3 regions of the Metallumcola ferriviriculae genome follow, and region 3 is predicted to be linked to each of the others. Evidence: riboswitches for the same ligand, from Rfam matches in the RefSeq annotation. Region 3 holds a riboswitch; each other region holds the start of a gene.
What was found. A riboswitch is a leader RNA that binds a small molecule or an ion and turns the genes downstream of it on or off. The one in region 3 is predicted to bind cobalamin.

Region 1: it holds a riboswitch for cobalamin, as region 3 does, so the genes downstream of both, MFMK1_RS14530 (S-layer homology domain-containing protein) here and MFMK1_RS07210 (ECF transporter S component) in region 3, are expected to answer to the same signal.
Region 2: it holds a riboswitch for cobalamin, as region 3 does, so the genes downstream of both, MFMK1_RS08125 (energy-coupling factor ABC transporter permease) here and MFMK1_RS07210 (ECF transporter S component) in region 3, are expected to answer to the same signal.

What each region holds. Positions count from the first base shown of each region.
Region 1 covers NZ_CP121694.1:2,953,038-2,957,257, reverse strand. Annotated here, with positions in the region: gene MFMK1_RS14540 (spore germination protein) at 1-449, shown strand, start outside; gene MFMK1_RS14535 (Na+/H+ antiporter NhaA) at 708-1,892, shown strand; cobalamin riboswitch at 2,033-2,198, shown strand; gene MFMK1_RS14530 (S-layer homology domain-containing protein) at 2,324-4,220, shown strand, end outside.
Region 2 covers NZ_CP121694.1:1,609,754-1,613,973, forward strand. Annotated here, with positions in the region: gene MFMK1_RS08115 (ammonium transporter) at 1-600, shown strand, start outside; gene MFMK1_RS08120 (P-II family nitrogen regulator) at 745-1,083, shown strand; cobalamin riboswitch at 1,281-1,472, shown strand; gene MFMK1_RS08125 (energy-coupling factor ABC transporter permease) at 1,579-2,265, shown strand; gene MFMK1_RS08130 (hypothetical protein) at 2,252-2,521, shown strand; gene cbiQ (cobalt ECF transporter T component CbiQ) at 2,518-3,222, shown strand; gene cbiD (cobalt-precorrin-5B (C(1))-methyltransferase CbiD) at 3,224-4,220, shown strand, end outside.
Region 3 covers NZ_CP121694.1:1,445,173-1,449,392, forward strand. Annotated here, with positions in the region: gene thiH (2-iminoacetate synthase ThiH) at 1-904, opposite strand, end outside; gene MFMK1_RS07200 (thiazole synthase) at 904-1,680, opposite strand; gene thiS (sulfur carrier protein ThiS) at 1,781-1,975, opposite strand; TPP riboswitch at 2,088-2,187, opposite strand; cobalamin riboswitch at 2,285-2,469, shown strand; gene MFMK1_RS07210 (ECF transporter S component) at 2,565-3,044, shown strand; gene MFMK1_RS07215 (AIR synthase related protein) at 3,034-3,789, shown strand; gene MFMK1_RS07220 (sulfurtransferase TusA family protein) at 3,915-4,160, shown strand.

The DNA of each region.
Region 1 (4,220 bases), 1.5 Mb from region 3:
ATACACCTTCAGCCTTGGCTACTGCTTTGGGCCTTATTGCCGCAGTTTTGATAGGGCAAGTAGCCATTGACATCGGCCTATTTGCTCCCGAAGTGATACTATATATGGCGGTAGCAGCTATCGGTTCTTTTGCCACTCCCAGTTATGAGATGAGTATGGCTAACAGATTGGTACGCGTTGCTCTGCTGGTGGGTACAGGTCTGCTGCGGCTGCCGGGATTCGCCGGTGTTACTGTGTTATATTTTATGATCTTAGCCCTAACTAAATCATTTGGCGTGCCATATTTATGGCCGTTGATACCTTTTAACTACAAAGCGTTTAAATCGATTATTATCCGTTCTCCGGTACCAATCCAAAACCTCAGACCGTCGATATTAAAGCCCATAGACCCTGATCGCCAGCCGGCGGTGGCTATGAAGCCAAAAGATGACCCGGACGAAAAAGAATAGCACTGCCCGGTTGGTCATTTCAACCGGGTTTCTTAATGCATAGAAAATTGTGGATAATTAGTTTGAATATAAGAAGATTTTCTTTTTAGCAGGATTTGCAGAACATTTGGATGAATAAAATAAAGGTTTGATGCTTGATAAGGAAGAAGAATAAAAATTGGAGTCGGAAATAAGCTACAAAAAGGATAAGTGTAGAAAAAGGAAACTACTTTTTTCAAATAATTAAACAAAGAAATCTTTTATCAAGGGAGGATATGAATGAAAAAAACAATTCAAATGCTTCAAGAGTTTTCAATTCCTTTAATTGCGGGCGTATTCGCAGCACTTATTTGGGCAAACATTTCTCCTCACAGCTATCATGAATTGATGGAAACGGAATTAATCTTTGGTGCCAATTTTCATTTTCTAGTTAACGATATTTTTATGGTATTTTTCTTTGCGATAGCCGGTGTGGAGATAACCCAGAGCTTGATGCCAGGCGGGGACCTTAACCCGCTCAAAAAGGCAATTAACCCTCTTTTAGCCACTATTGGCGGGGTTGTCGGTCCTGTAGCGGTGTACTTAGGGTTAAACGCAGTTTTTGGCTCACCCGAGCTGGTCAGAGGGTGGGGTATTCCCACCGCAACCGATATTGCCTTGGCGTGGTTGGTGGCTCGTTTTGTATTCGGCGCAGCGCATCCTGCCGTAAAGTTTCTCTTATTACTGGCAATTGCCGATGATGCCATTGGATTAGTTATCATAGCCGTTTTCTACCCCGATCCTTTGCAGCCCGCCGAACCTATTTGGCTGTTGTTGGTGCTGGCGGCAGTGATCGTTGCCTTCGCACTGAGGAAATTTAATGTGCGTAATTATTGGCCATATTTATTGGTAGCAGGATTGCTCAGCTGGACCGGACTTCATAATACTCATTTGCACCCGGCACTGGCTTTGGTATTTATTGTACCGTTTTTACCCCATCCTGTTACTGCGCGCGGGCATCTGTTTGAAGCAGAAGAGGAAGAGGAAGAGCATTCCACCCTGGCGCGGTTTGAACATGAATGGAAGGTTATTGTGGATTTTGGGCTATTTTTCTTTGGCCTTTCCAATGCGGGTGTACAGCTGTCCGGCATCGGTGCCGCCACATGGTTGGTTTTTGTGGGCCTGCTGCTAGGTAAAACGGTGGGTATAGTTACTCTGGCCAACTTGGGCAAGCTGGTAGGTTTTCCTTTGCCTGAGGGTATGGGACAGAAAGAACTGTTTACCGCAGCCTTGGTAGCGGCGCTTGGTCTAACGGTAGCATTATTTGTGGCCGGGGCGGCATTTGTTGACCCGTCCATCCAAGGCGCTGCCAAGATGGGCGCTTTATTCAGCGGTTTTGTGGCCATCCTGGCGTTGGCGGTTGGAAAGATGCTGGGTATCAGAAAGATAAACGAGGAAGCAACCCCTGTAGTTGAGGAACATTGATAAAAAATAAGGACTTGGGGTGAAAACCCCAAGTCCTTATGTGTGTGGAAATTTCAAGGTAAGCGTCGATTTAGTTTCTCTTTTTTTTCAGAACTTTGCGAAAACTGTTGCTGAAATGCTATAAATAAGGTAAAATAAAGAAAATAAATATTGTTACCTGTTGTGGGAAAGCGGTGCAAATCCGCTACAGCCCCCGCTACTGTAAGCACGGACGAAACCTGTATCAAGCCACTGGGAAACCGGGAAGGCACAGGGACTAGGGTGAAGTGCAAGTCAGGAGATCACTGCCGGTGACGAGAATTCAACAACCTTCGGTGGGAAGGAAATGGGGATACTATTCCGTTTTACCTAAACCCGGCCGTGGCCGGGTTTTTTTATATTTAATGGAAGTTTCTCCCCGTAAAACCGAAGTACAACTGGGAGGGAAGAAAGTGAAAAGAAGAAAGTTTTTTGTCTTGTTGTTGGTAGTTGTGATGGTGCTGAACATGACCGGCATGGCGTTAGCCGGGGTAACCGTAGATATTATTTCCCCTGCAGACGGCGGGGTATTTGCTGCGGGACAGGAAGTTACCATAAATGCTGACGTTTATGACAGCGTCTATGGTCAGGTTTATTCCGGTATTACTTGGTTATACCTTGGCGAAGATAACAACCAATTGGACACGTATACAGGTGGACCTCAATTAGATATTACTTTGATGTCCCCGCAATCATTTAAGCAGGACCAAGTAATAAAGGCTGTATATCAAGATGTTTACGAAGCAGAAATAAATATAACGACCTATGCTGATTGGGTGGACCTTGCTATCGGAAGGTCACTGGGCTATTTAACAGACCTGCAGCAGTCAGACGGGTCATTCGCTTACAGCGGCTGGGACGGTTCACTTGGCGTGGATGACCAGGTGGCCTACGCATTGGCGGCATCCGGGGTTGATCTGGTAAATTTGTCAAATGGCGGCGATACCTATTTAGATTATCTGGCCGGATTTGATTTTAGCGACACGCAGAAGTTAATTACAGCGATTAATATTTTAAATGCTTTAGGAATGGATGCTTCGGACTTTAATGGTCAAAACTTAGCAGCTGACTTGAAAGGGAGACAGCAAAGCAGCGGCGAATTTGACGGGGCTAAATCAACGGCAGATAATGCTCAGGCAGTGATAGCTGTTGTCGAGGCAGGAGAAGCTGTGACATATCCCCAGGCGGCAGAAAGTTATTTTAAAAATTTAGACCGTGACGGAGGACTATGGACGGCTAGTTACACGGGTTATGATGGTAATGAGGTAGTTTACCAGGATATAGATACTAGTGCGATGATATTGAGAGCTTTCAATGCATTAAGTGTAGATTCCGGGGACACGATCGCCCAGGAAACAATAGCCGCGTTTAATGGAAAACAGGACGACAGCGGTGCTATTGCAGATATGTACGGTGCAAACTATGATTCCACCGCCCAGGTAGTACTGACCTTATCCAAACTGGGCATAAACCCCACGATGGGCATTTGGCAAAAAGCTGAGGGGAATTTAGTTACGGCACTGTTAAAGAATCAAAACCCAGCAACCGGGGCCTTTAAGTCGATGGGGGTAGAAGCCTATACCACGTGGGATACCCTGTTGGCTTTGGCCAATGTAGATAAGGTAGGGCCGGTTATGACCCAGGCAGAAAGTTATTTAACAGACCTGCAGCAGTCAGACGGGTCATTCGCTTACAGCGGCTGGGACGGTTCACTTGGCGTGGATGACCAGGTGGCCTACGCATTGGCGGCATCCGGGGTTGATCTGGTAAATTTGTCAAATGGCGGCGATACCTATTTAGATTATCTGGCCGGATTTGATTTTAGCGACACGCAGAAGTTAATTACAGCGATTAATATTTTAAATGCTTTAGGAATGGATGCTTCGGACTTTAATGGTCAAAACTTAGCAGCTGACTTGAAAGGGAGACAGCAAAGCAGCGGCGAATTTGACGGGGCTAAATCAACGGCAGATAATGCTCAGGCAGTGATAGCTGTTGTCGAGGCAGGAGAAGCTGTGACATATCCCCAGGCGGCAGAAAGTTATTTTAAAAATTTAGACCGTGACGGAGGACTATGGACGGCTAGTTACACGGGTTATGATGGTAATGAGGTAGTTTACCAGGATATAGATACTAGTGCGATGATATTGAGAGCTTTCAATGCATTAAGTGTAGATTCCGGGGACACGATCGCCCAGGAAACAATAGCCGCGTTTAATGGAAAACAGGACGACAGCGGTGCTATTGCAGATATGTACGGTGCAAACTATGATTCCACCGCCCAGGTAGTACTGACCTTATCCAAACTGG
Region 2 (4,220 bases), 160 kb from region 3:
GCAGCTGCGGGCGCATTGGCATGGCTACTTGTTGAATGGAGTCATTACGGCAAACCTACAAGTGTGGGGGCAGCCAGCGGCGCTGTTGCAGGCTTGGTTGCCATAACTCCTGCGGCGGGTTTTGTCACGCCGCTGGCATCCATTATAATTGGCTTGATTGGTGGAGCTCTCTGCTATAATTCTGTCGCATTATTGAAGGCTAAACTAGGCTACGATGATGCCCTTGACGCATTTGGTATCCACGGTATCGGGGGAACCTGGGGCGCGGTTGCCACCGGATTGTTTGCAACTACGACAATTAACGAAGCAGGTGCAAACGGTCTGTTTTATGGTGACGGATCTTTATTGACTAAGCAGTTGATAGCGGTAGCCGCAACCTATGCTATGGCCGCCGTATCAACCTTTCTTATATTAAAATTGGTATCGCTTATTGTTCCACTTAGAGCTAGTCAGGAAGAAGAAGAGGCCGGGCTGGATCAGTCATTGCACGGCGAAGAAGGCTACAGGGACTATTCTTTGGGGGTAACAGATCCCTCCTATTCCAGCAAATATAATCAGCTAAAAGTACCAGAGCAAGAAGGTTATTCTAGCACATCTTAATTGGCTCCATCCCCAATGGTAACCACCGCGGGAGGGCTTGCAGTACAGACACCTAGTGGTATAATTATGGTAATAGTAGCAGGATGCTTTCAAAACTCATGAATGGAAACATAGCGCTGCAAGTATTTCCATGGAGGTAATCAAATGAAAAAGGTTGAGTGCATTATCAGGCCGGCAAAATTTGAAGAAGTAAAAGATGAATTGGCACAATATAACATCAAAGGGATGACCGTTACCAATGTTATCGGCTGTGGTCTTCAACAGGGTAAAACAGAAGTTTATCGCGGCAGTTCATACACTATTAACCTGTTACCTAAAGTTAAAATTGAGATGGTTGTGAGAGACCAAGAGGTGGAGCAGATTGTTGAGATTATTAAAAAGCAGTCTTATACTGGCGAAATCGGGGACGGTAAGATATTCATATATCCGGTGGAACAGGCCATTCGTATCCGCACTGGTGAATCCGCTGAAGATGCCCTTTAAAATATACAAGAGGTGTAATGTGCTTAATCCCATTACACCTCTTTCTTCAATCTTTTGATAGATAGCTGAATCTGAGTAATGTGGGCCGAATGAAAAATTTGATTCCACGGAAGAACTTGTTTCCTATCAAAAAAAAATATCCTATGGGAAAGAGGAATTTTATCAAAGAGTGAGAATAGTACAAAATAACTAATAATTTAATATTGTTGCTAACAGGTGTCAAAGAGACTTAAAAGGGAAGTCCGTACCTTATTTAAAGGGAACGGCACGGTCCCCGCCACTGTAAATGGGTAGCCTACTGCAAATGCCACTGGACTTTGTATAGTCCGGGAAGGCGCAGTGTGGCTTTGATCCATAGTCAGGAGACCTGCCTGTTACAAACGTATCGTAATCCTACGGGTGATAGGGATGGCTATGTATTTTTGCCTAAAACCCCTTGGCTTGCTGCAAGGGGTTTTCCTTATTATTCAATTACTTTGAAAGGAGGACACTAATATGCATTTGCCGGAGATGTCGCTGCCAGTTCAATGGGCTGCCGGTTGGTTTGGCTTGTCTTTACCGGCGGTTTTGGTAGGGATGAAGCGACTGAAAAAAAGAGCAAAGGAGGATAAATTGGTTAAACCTTTAGTGGGTTTAATGGCAGCAACCGTATTTATAATATCTCTTTTTCCCATTCCACTGCCTTATGGAACCAGCTCTCATGCTATCGGGACGCCTTTGGCTGCCATTATTGTAGGACCATGGATGGCAACATTATTAAGCGTTATTGCTCTTTTTCTGCAAGCGGTTTTCTTTGCCCATGGTGGGTTGACCACTCTTGGCGCTAATGTCTTTTCTATGGGTATAGTCGGTTCCTTTGTATCATATGGTTTGTTTAAATCATTACGAAAAATGCAACTGCCCCTAGTATTGGCAGTAGGAATTTCGGCGTTTGTTGGAGATTTGGCAGTATATTTGGTAACATCTTTGCAATTGGCTTTGGCATTACACGATACAAAACCTCTTTGGGATGTTTGGGTGAAGTTTTTATTAATCTTTATGCCCACCCAATTACCACTGGCTCTGGTGGAAGGCATCTTTACCGGTGGAGTATTTGGTTATTTAAAACAAATCAGGCCGGATATACTGTTAAGAATTGGTTTGAATTTCAAACAAGCGGGTGATGGTAATGAGACCCTATAAGTATTTAGTGCTATGGCTGTCGCTGCTGTTTTCCGTATTTCTTATTGCTGCTTTGATAATAGCGCCAAGGGGCAGCAGTGGTACCGATGATATGGCTGCAAATTTCGCTGTCCAGTTAGGTGCATCGGCAGGGAAGCCCATTCTGGCAATCGGTGGTGCAGGTGAACTTTTTATTTTTACTTTTGGCGGGTTTGTTTCTGGTTTCCTGATCTATCACTACTGGCATAAGGCGTTTGGTAGGAGGGAGCAGGATTGAAACATAAGCTCTATTTTAATGATACCTGGGCATATCGGGATTCCGTGGTTCGTTATGTTGACCCGCGAATCAAATTAGTAACGGCTACGGCTGGGATATTATTTTTGTTTGGCGCAGGCATTTACGGCTCTCTGGCCATATTAACTACGGTATTTGCAGGGGTAATACTTCTTGGGTATCCAATACGTTTTTTTATGGCCCGGCTAGGTTTACCTTTGGTGATTGCTATTTTCTTTATGTTGACTAAAGCGATAATGGTGGGCCAAACTCCCTTGGTTAGTTGGTCTTTAGGTGGCATCAAAGCTTCTATTTTTATAGAAGGTGTGCATGAGGGATTAGTATTGGCCCTTCGCATTATTTCAGGGGTTTCGCTGATCACAATTTTCAGTATTGTCACATCAATGGCCGAATTTATTTCCGCTGCCAGCTGGTTTCATGTACCGGCAGTACTGCTGGAAACACTGGTTTTATGTTATCGTTACATATTTATTCTCTTACTGGAGGCGGCACGTCTACATAATGCTCAGCAGTTACGTCTGGGTCATGATACCTGGAGGCATTCTTTTGTTAACACTATAAAGCTGGGGGCATTGGTGCTGGTTAGAGCATTGGATAAAGCGGAAATTTCTGCCCAAGCTATGCAGTTAAGGGGTTATGAGGATAGTTTTCCCCTGGATACTTTTGAAAGGAGACGGAAATGATTTGGCGCTAATAGATATTAATAAACTTTCCTATAAATATGCCGGCAGCATCAGCGCATTGGAATCAGTAAATCTAACTGTATGGCCGGGTGAATTTTTAGCGGTACTTGGCCGTAACGGGTCAGGTAAAACCACCCTTTTTAAGCTGCTTACAGGGATTTTAGATATTCAAGAAGGGGAAATAAAAATGGGCGATACGCCGTTGGATGATATATCAAAGCGGGAATTGCACAGGCGCATCGGTTTTGTTTTCCAAGACCCCAATGATCAGTTACTGGCTCCCACCGTGGCCCAGGACGTAGCTTTTGGTCCGGCAAATATGGGTTTGCCTAAGGATGAAATTTTTCGTCGGGTACAGCAAAGCCTGGCGGTGGTTGGGCTGGAAGGTTTTGAACATCGCCCCATTCATATGCTGAGCTTCGGCCAAAAGAAAAGAGTGGCAGTGGCTGGGGTGTTGGCTATGGAGCCGGAAATACTTATTTTGGATGAGCCCACAGCAGGGCTGGACCCGGTTGCTGTCAGCGATCTGATGAAATTAGTGCTTCGTCTTAACCAGGAACGAGGTTTGACGGTTATTTTCTCAACCCACGATGTGGAACTGGTGCCGGTATATGCTCATCGAGTACTTATTCTGGAGCGAGGCACTATGGTATTGGAGGGCAATCCCGAGACAGTTTTTAATAACAGAGAGGCGTTACGGCAGGCAGGGTTGAGGCTGCCGCGAATTGGCCATCTGTTTGAGGTAATAGAAAAACATCATGGTTGGCGTTTTCACGATGATATCCCTCTTACTATCGGGCAAGCCTGGCGTACCCTGCTTTATACAGGAACCAAGCCTCAAAAGCGCCGCTGGCGTAAAGGTTATACTACCGGTTCCTGTGCCGCCGCTGCGGCCAAAGGGGCGACTGCGCTGCTTCTAACCAAAGAAAATTTAGATAAAATTTCTATTTATACTCCTTCAGGTGTAATGCTAAACCTGGGTGTTCACGACTGCATTG
Region 3 (4,220 bases):
GCCGTTCCCTGGTGGAAATGGTTATACCGGTGTAGGGAAGAAAGATGCGCAGGGCAAGCATAATTTGTACCAAGCTTTTATCATTGACCGGGAAGATATCTTGGAAAGTTCCCGCATGAGGACGGATGCGGGGCAGTGAGACACTTACTGCTACATCGGGATATTTATTTTGTAGGTAATCGGCATGGAGGCCGGTGAAAAAGGCTTCTTTACACCACTCATTTAATCCCAGCAGTGCCCCGATATTTACCGAGCGTATTTTTGCCCGGCATGCTCGTTCCGGAGCATCTAGTCTAAAGCTGTAGTTTCGTTTGGGTCCCGCCAGGTGTACCTTATCGTAGATACCTTCGTCGTACACTTCTTGATAGACGGTTAAACTATCCACACCGGCATCGATTACCTGGCTGTATTCCTGTTCTGTTAGAGGATAGATTTCGATGCCCACGGAGTGGAAATGTTTTTTTAATATCCCGGCAGCCTTTGCTATGTAGGAAACCGGTGATTGAGCTGGGGACTCTCCTGTTAAAAAGAGGATATGTCTTAATCCAGTAGCGGCAATGGCTTTGGCTTCCTGTTCTATTTCTTCCGCGGTGAGTTTTTTTCTTTTAATACGGTTGCCTACATTAAAACCACAGTAAGCACATTTATTGATACAATGGTTAGCAATGTACATGGGTGTAAATAGGAGAATTGCCTTGCCGAAATGCTGCAGGGAAAGCTTTTGTGCCTTCTCTGCCATGGATTCCAGGTGCTTCTCCGCCTGAGGAGAGAGTAGTGATAAAAAGTCATAGGCATTTATTTTATCCTTGGCGAGTATCCGCTCAATATCTGTTGTTGTGATACTACTGAAGAAAGAATTAAAATCAAAGTCCTTGTGTGCCAAATAATATTGATAAAAGCTCATTATTTGTCACCTTCGAAGAGAAAACCGGTTAGGGGAGAGGAGGCTTGGGCGTATCGAGTTTTTGCGCCCATCTTTGCGAGATAACCCATACGACCAGCTTTAACTGCTAAAGAAAAAGCTTGGGCCATCTTTACCGGGTCAGCAGAAGTGGCAATGGCAGTATTGACCAACACCGCTGAAGCACCCATTTCCATGGCCTCTGCTGCGTCTGACGGTTTGCCCAGCCCAGCATCGATAATAACCGGCACCTCAATTTCATCGATAAGAATGCGTATCAGTTCCTTGGTCTTTATGCCGCGATTGGTACCAATGGGTGCACCTAGCGGCATTACCGCTGCTGCACCCGCTTCTACCATTCTTTTTGCTGCCATTAAATCAGGACTCATGTAAGGCAGTACTTTAAACCCTTCTTTAGCGAGAATTTCCGTAGCTTTGATGGTTTCTTGGTTGTCAGGCAGCAGGTACTTATTATCGGAAATAACTTCGATTTTCACCCAATTTCCCGCCCCCAATGCCCTGGCTAAGCGGGCGATCCTTACCGCTTCATCGGCATCCCGAGCACCAGAAGTGTTGGGAAGGAGAATACATCCCTTGGGGATATATTCAAGAATATTGTCCTCATCAGCACCGATGTCCACTCTGCGCAGTGCCATGGTGACAATCTGGGTTTCACAGGCATTAATTACTTTAGGTATAATCTGCTTACTGGGAAATTTACCTGTGCCGATTAATAGACGGCTGTTTAATTCTACGCCCCCGATAGAAAGAGGGTCCATATGATCAACTCCTTTTTATAACAGTCAAAAAGCCTTAACTAAAAAAAGCGTTAACTTTGGGGAAGGCATCAACTCAATAAGGTTTATGCCCGAAATTGACCTAGCCTCCTCCTACAAAACTGATAATTTCTATTTTGTCTTCGGCATCAAGAATTACTTTCTCAAAGCGTTGTGCAGAGATAATTTCCTGGTTTACTTGTACTACAACCCGTTCCGCATTTATCTTGAGTTTTTTTAACAGGGCGGAGATAGTGGTACCTGACGGAATATTCATTTCCTTACCATTGACTATCATACTATACCTCCTTTGCTTAAAATGAGTTGCACCCTCCTGCGTCAGAGCAATATTTAATACAGGTTGTTAAAATGCGATAAAAAAAGAAAAAACCTGCTGTAGAAAAGCAGGTATAAAAGATTTCAAGCTTCCCTACGGTAGTACTAACTACATCAGGTTAAAGGGTTAGGAAATATTTCCTTCTCAGCCAAAGGGCACCCCCAGCGGTAGTATTTAATTTTATTAAATTATATCCTGAAAGTAAGGGGCTTGTAAAGAAAGTTAGTTAACTGGCAGGAAAATTTTAGTTTGTGTTGAATTTTCATTTAAAGTTTAATAAGACTTATTGGTGCCCGTCATGGGAGAATAGGGAAGTTCGGCCTAATATTTAGGTAAAGGACGCGGTCCCGCCGCTGTAGTAGGGTTACGAAAGCTCCGAAACCACTGGTTTTGCCGGGAAGGGGAGTGATTAGGCAGCCCTGAGTCAGAAGACCTGCCAATAAGTGAGATTTTAAGCCCCCGCGGAAAGGGGTGATGGAGTTTAGGATGATGGAAAAGTCCTTGGGAAACCAGGGGCTTTTTAATTTTTTTAAAACGAAGGGGGATTTATATGTTAACCAAAACCGTCACTCGTGTTGGTATTTTTGTAGCATTAAGTGTTGTAGGTGCGTTTTTAAAGGTTCCCAGCCCTACTGGAACCGTGGCATTTGATTCTGCGCCGGGGTATTTTGCCGCTGCAGCCTTCGGCGGTGCTGAAGCAGCACTGATTATATCCATCGGTCATCTAGTATCATCTGCTTTAGTGGGCTTCCCGTTGTCATTACCGATTCATTTCCTTATTGCCGTACAGATGGCGCTGTTTGCCTATCTTTTTGGGTTTTTAGTACGTAAAGTGAACGGTTATGCAGCGATAACTTTGACCACGCTGGCCAATGGAATCCTGGCGCCTCTTTCTTTGGTACCTATGAACGGGTGGCCTTTTTTCGTGGCCATGCTGCCCCCCCTGTTGGCAGCTTCCTTTGCGAATGTTTTGTTGGCGTACATTATTTATAAGTCCGTGCGGAAAGCTGGTATAGACGTTGCCGGATAATAAGCGGGTGCGTGATTTAACCCTGGTGGATTTGGGTCAGCAGACTTTGATAATAGGATGTGATTCTACCGGGGCTGTAGGCCCAAAATCCGGTGATCAGCTGCAGGTGAGCGGGGAACTGCTGGGAAGAATGATAGCTGTTGTTCCTATAATGGAAGTAATGGCCAGCGGTGCTTTACCTGTGGCTATTATAGACACGTTGAGCGTGGAGATGCATCCTACCGGGGAAAATATCCTTAATGGCATCAAGAAAAGTATTGAGGAAGCTGGGCTGCCGCTATCACTTATTAATGGCAGTACGGAAGAAAACTTTCCTACCAGTCAGACCGGTATGGGTGTAACGGTGGTGGGCGTTGCCGAGCGGAATGATTTGAGAATCGGTTCTTCAGTGGATGGGGATATAGTTTACTTAGTGGGTAAACCTTTGGTGGGTGCGGAAGTGCTTGATAAGCCGCGTCTTGTCGCCGGTATCAAGACCCTGCGTTATTTACTGGAAGTTACAGAAATACATGAAATCCTGCCGGTAGGTTCTAAAGGTGTTGATTATGAACTTAAACTGTTGGCGATAACCGCCGGATTATCTTTTGAATATCTTCTTGGCGCCGATAAGGTAGACATGCAAAAGTCTGCCGGCCCGGCAACATGTGTGCTTGCTACCGGAGAAAGGGAGGCTGAAAGGTATTTAAAGGAATTACATTTACCGGTAACCCCCATTGCAATACTTAAACCCGATATAACGTTTTAAATGAAAGGCCGTTATTGATTTGCGGCCTTTCATAATTGTTAAAGACTATTGGGAAATGGTATTATAATGGTAATTAATGATTTGTAAAATAAAATTCAAGTTTTAAGTGTTTTAGGAGGAGACTAATGCAATTTGACCGGGAAATTGACCTTAAAGGTGAAGAATGCCCAATGCCATTTGTGAGGAGTAAACTGGAACTTGAAGAGATGGAGCTGGGGCAGGTGCTGCGGGTAATTGTGGATTATTCGCCGGCAGTGGATAATGTGCCTAAGAGCCTAGAAATTCAGGGGGAAAAGGTGTTAAGTGTAAATAAGATCAATGATACTGATTGGGAGATTATAGTGAAGAAGACGTATGAACCTGGTAATTAATATGGGATTTTTTAATGTACGGGAAATTATGGGGTATGGATAATTTTCTATTAGATGCCG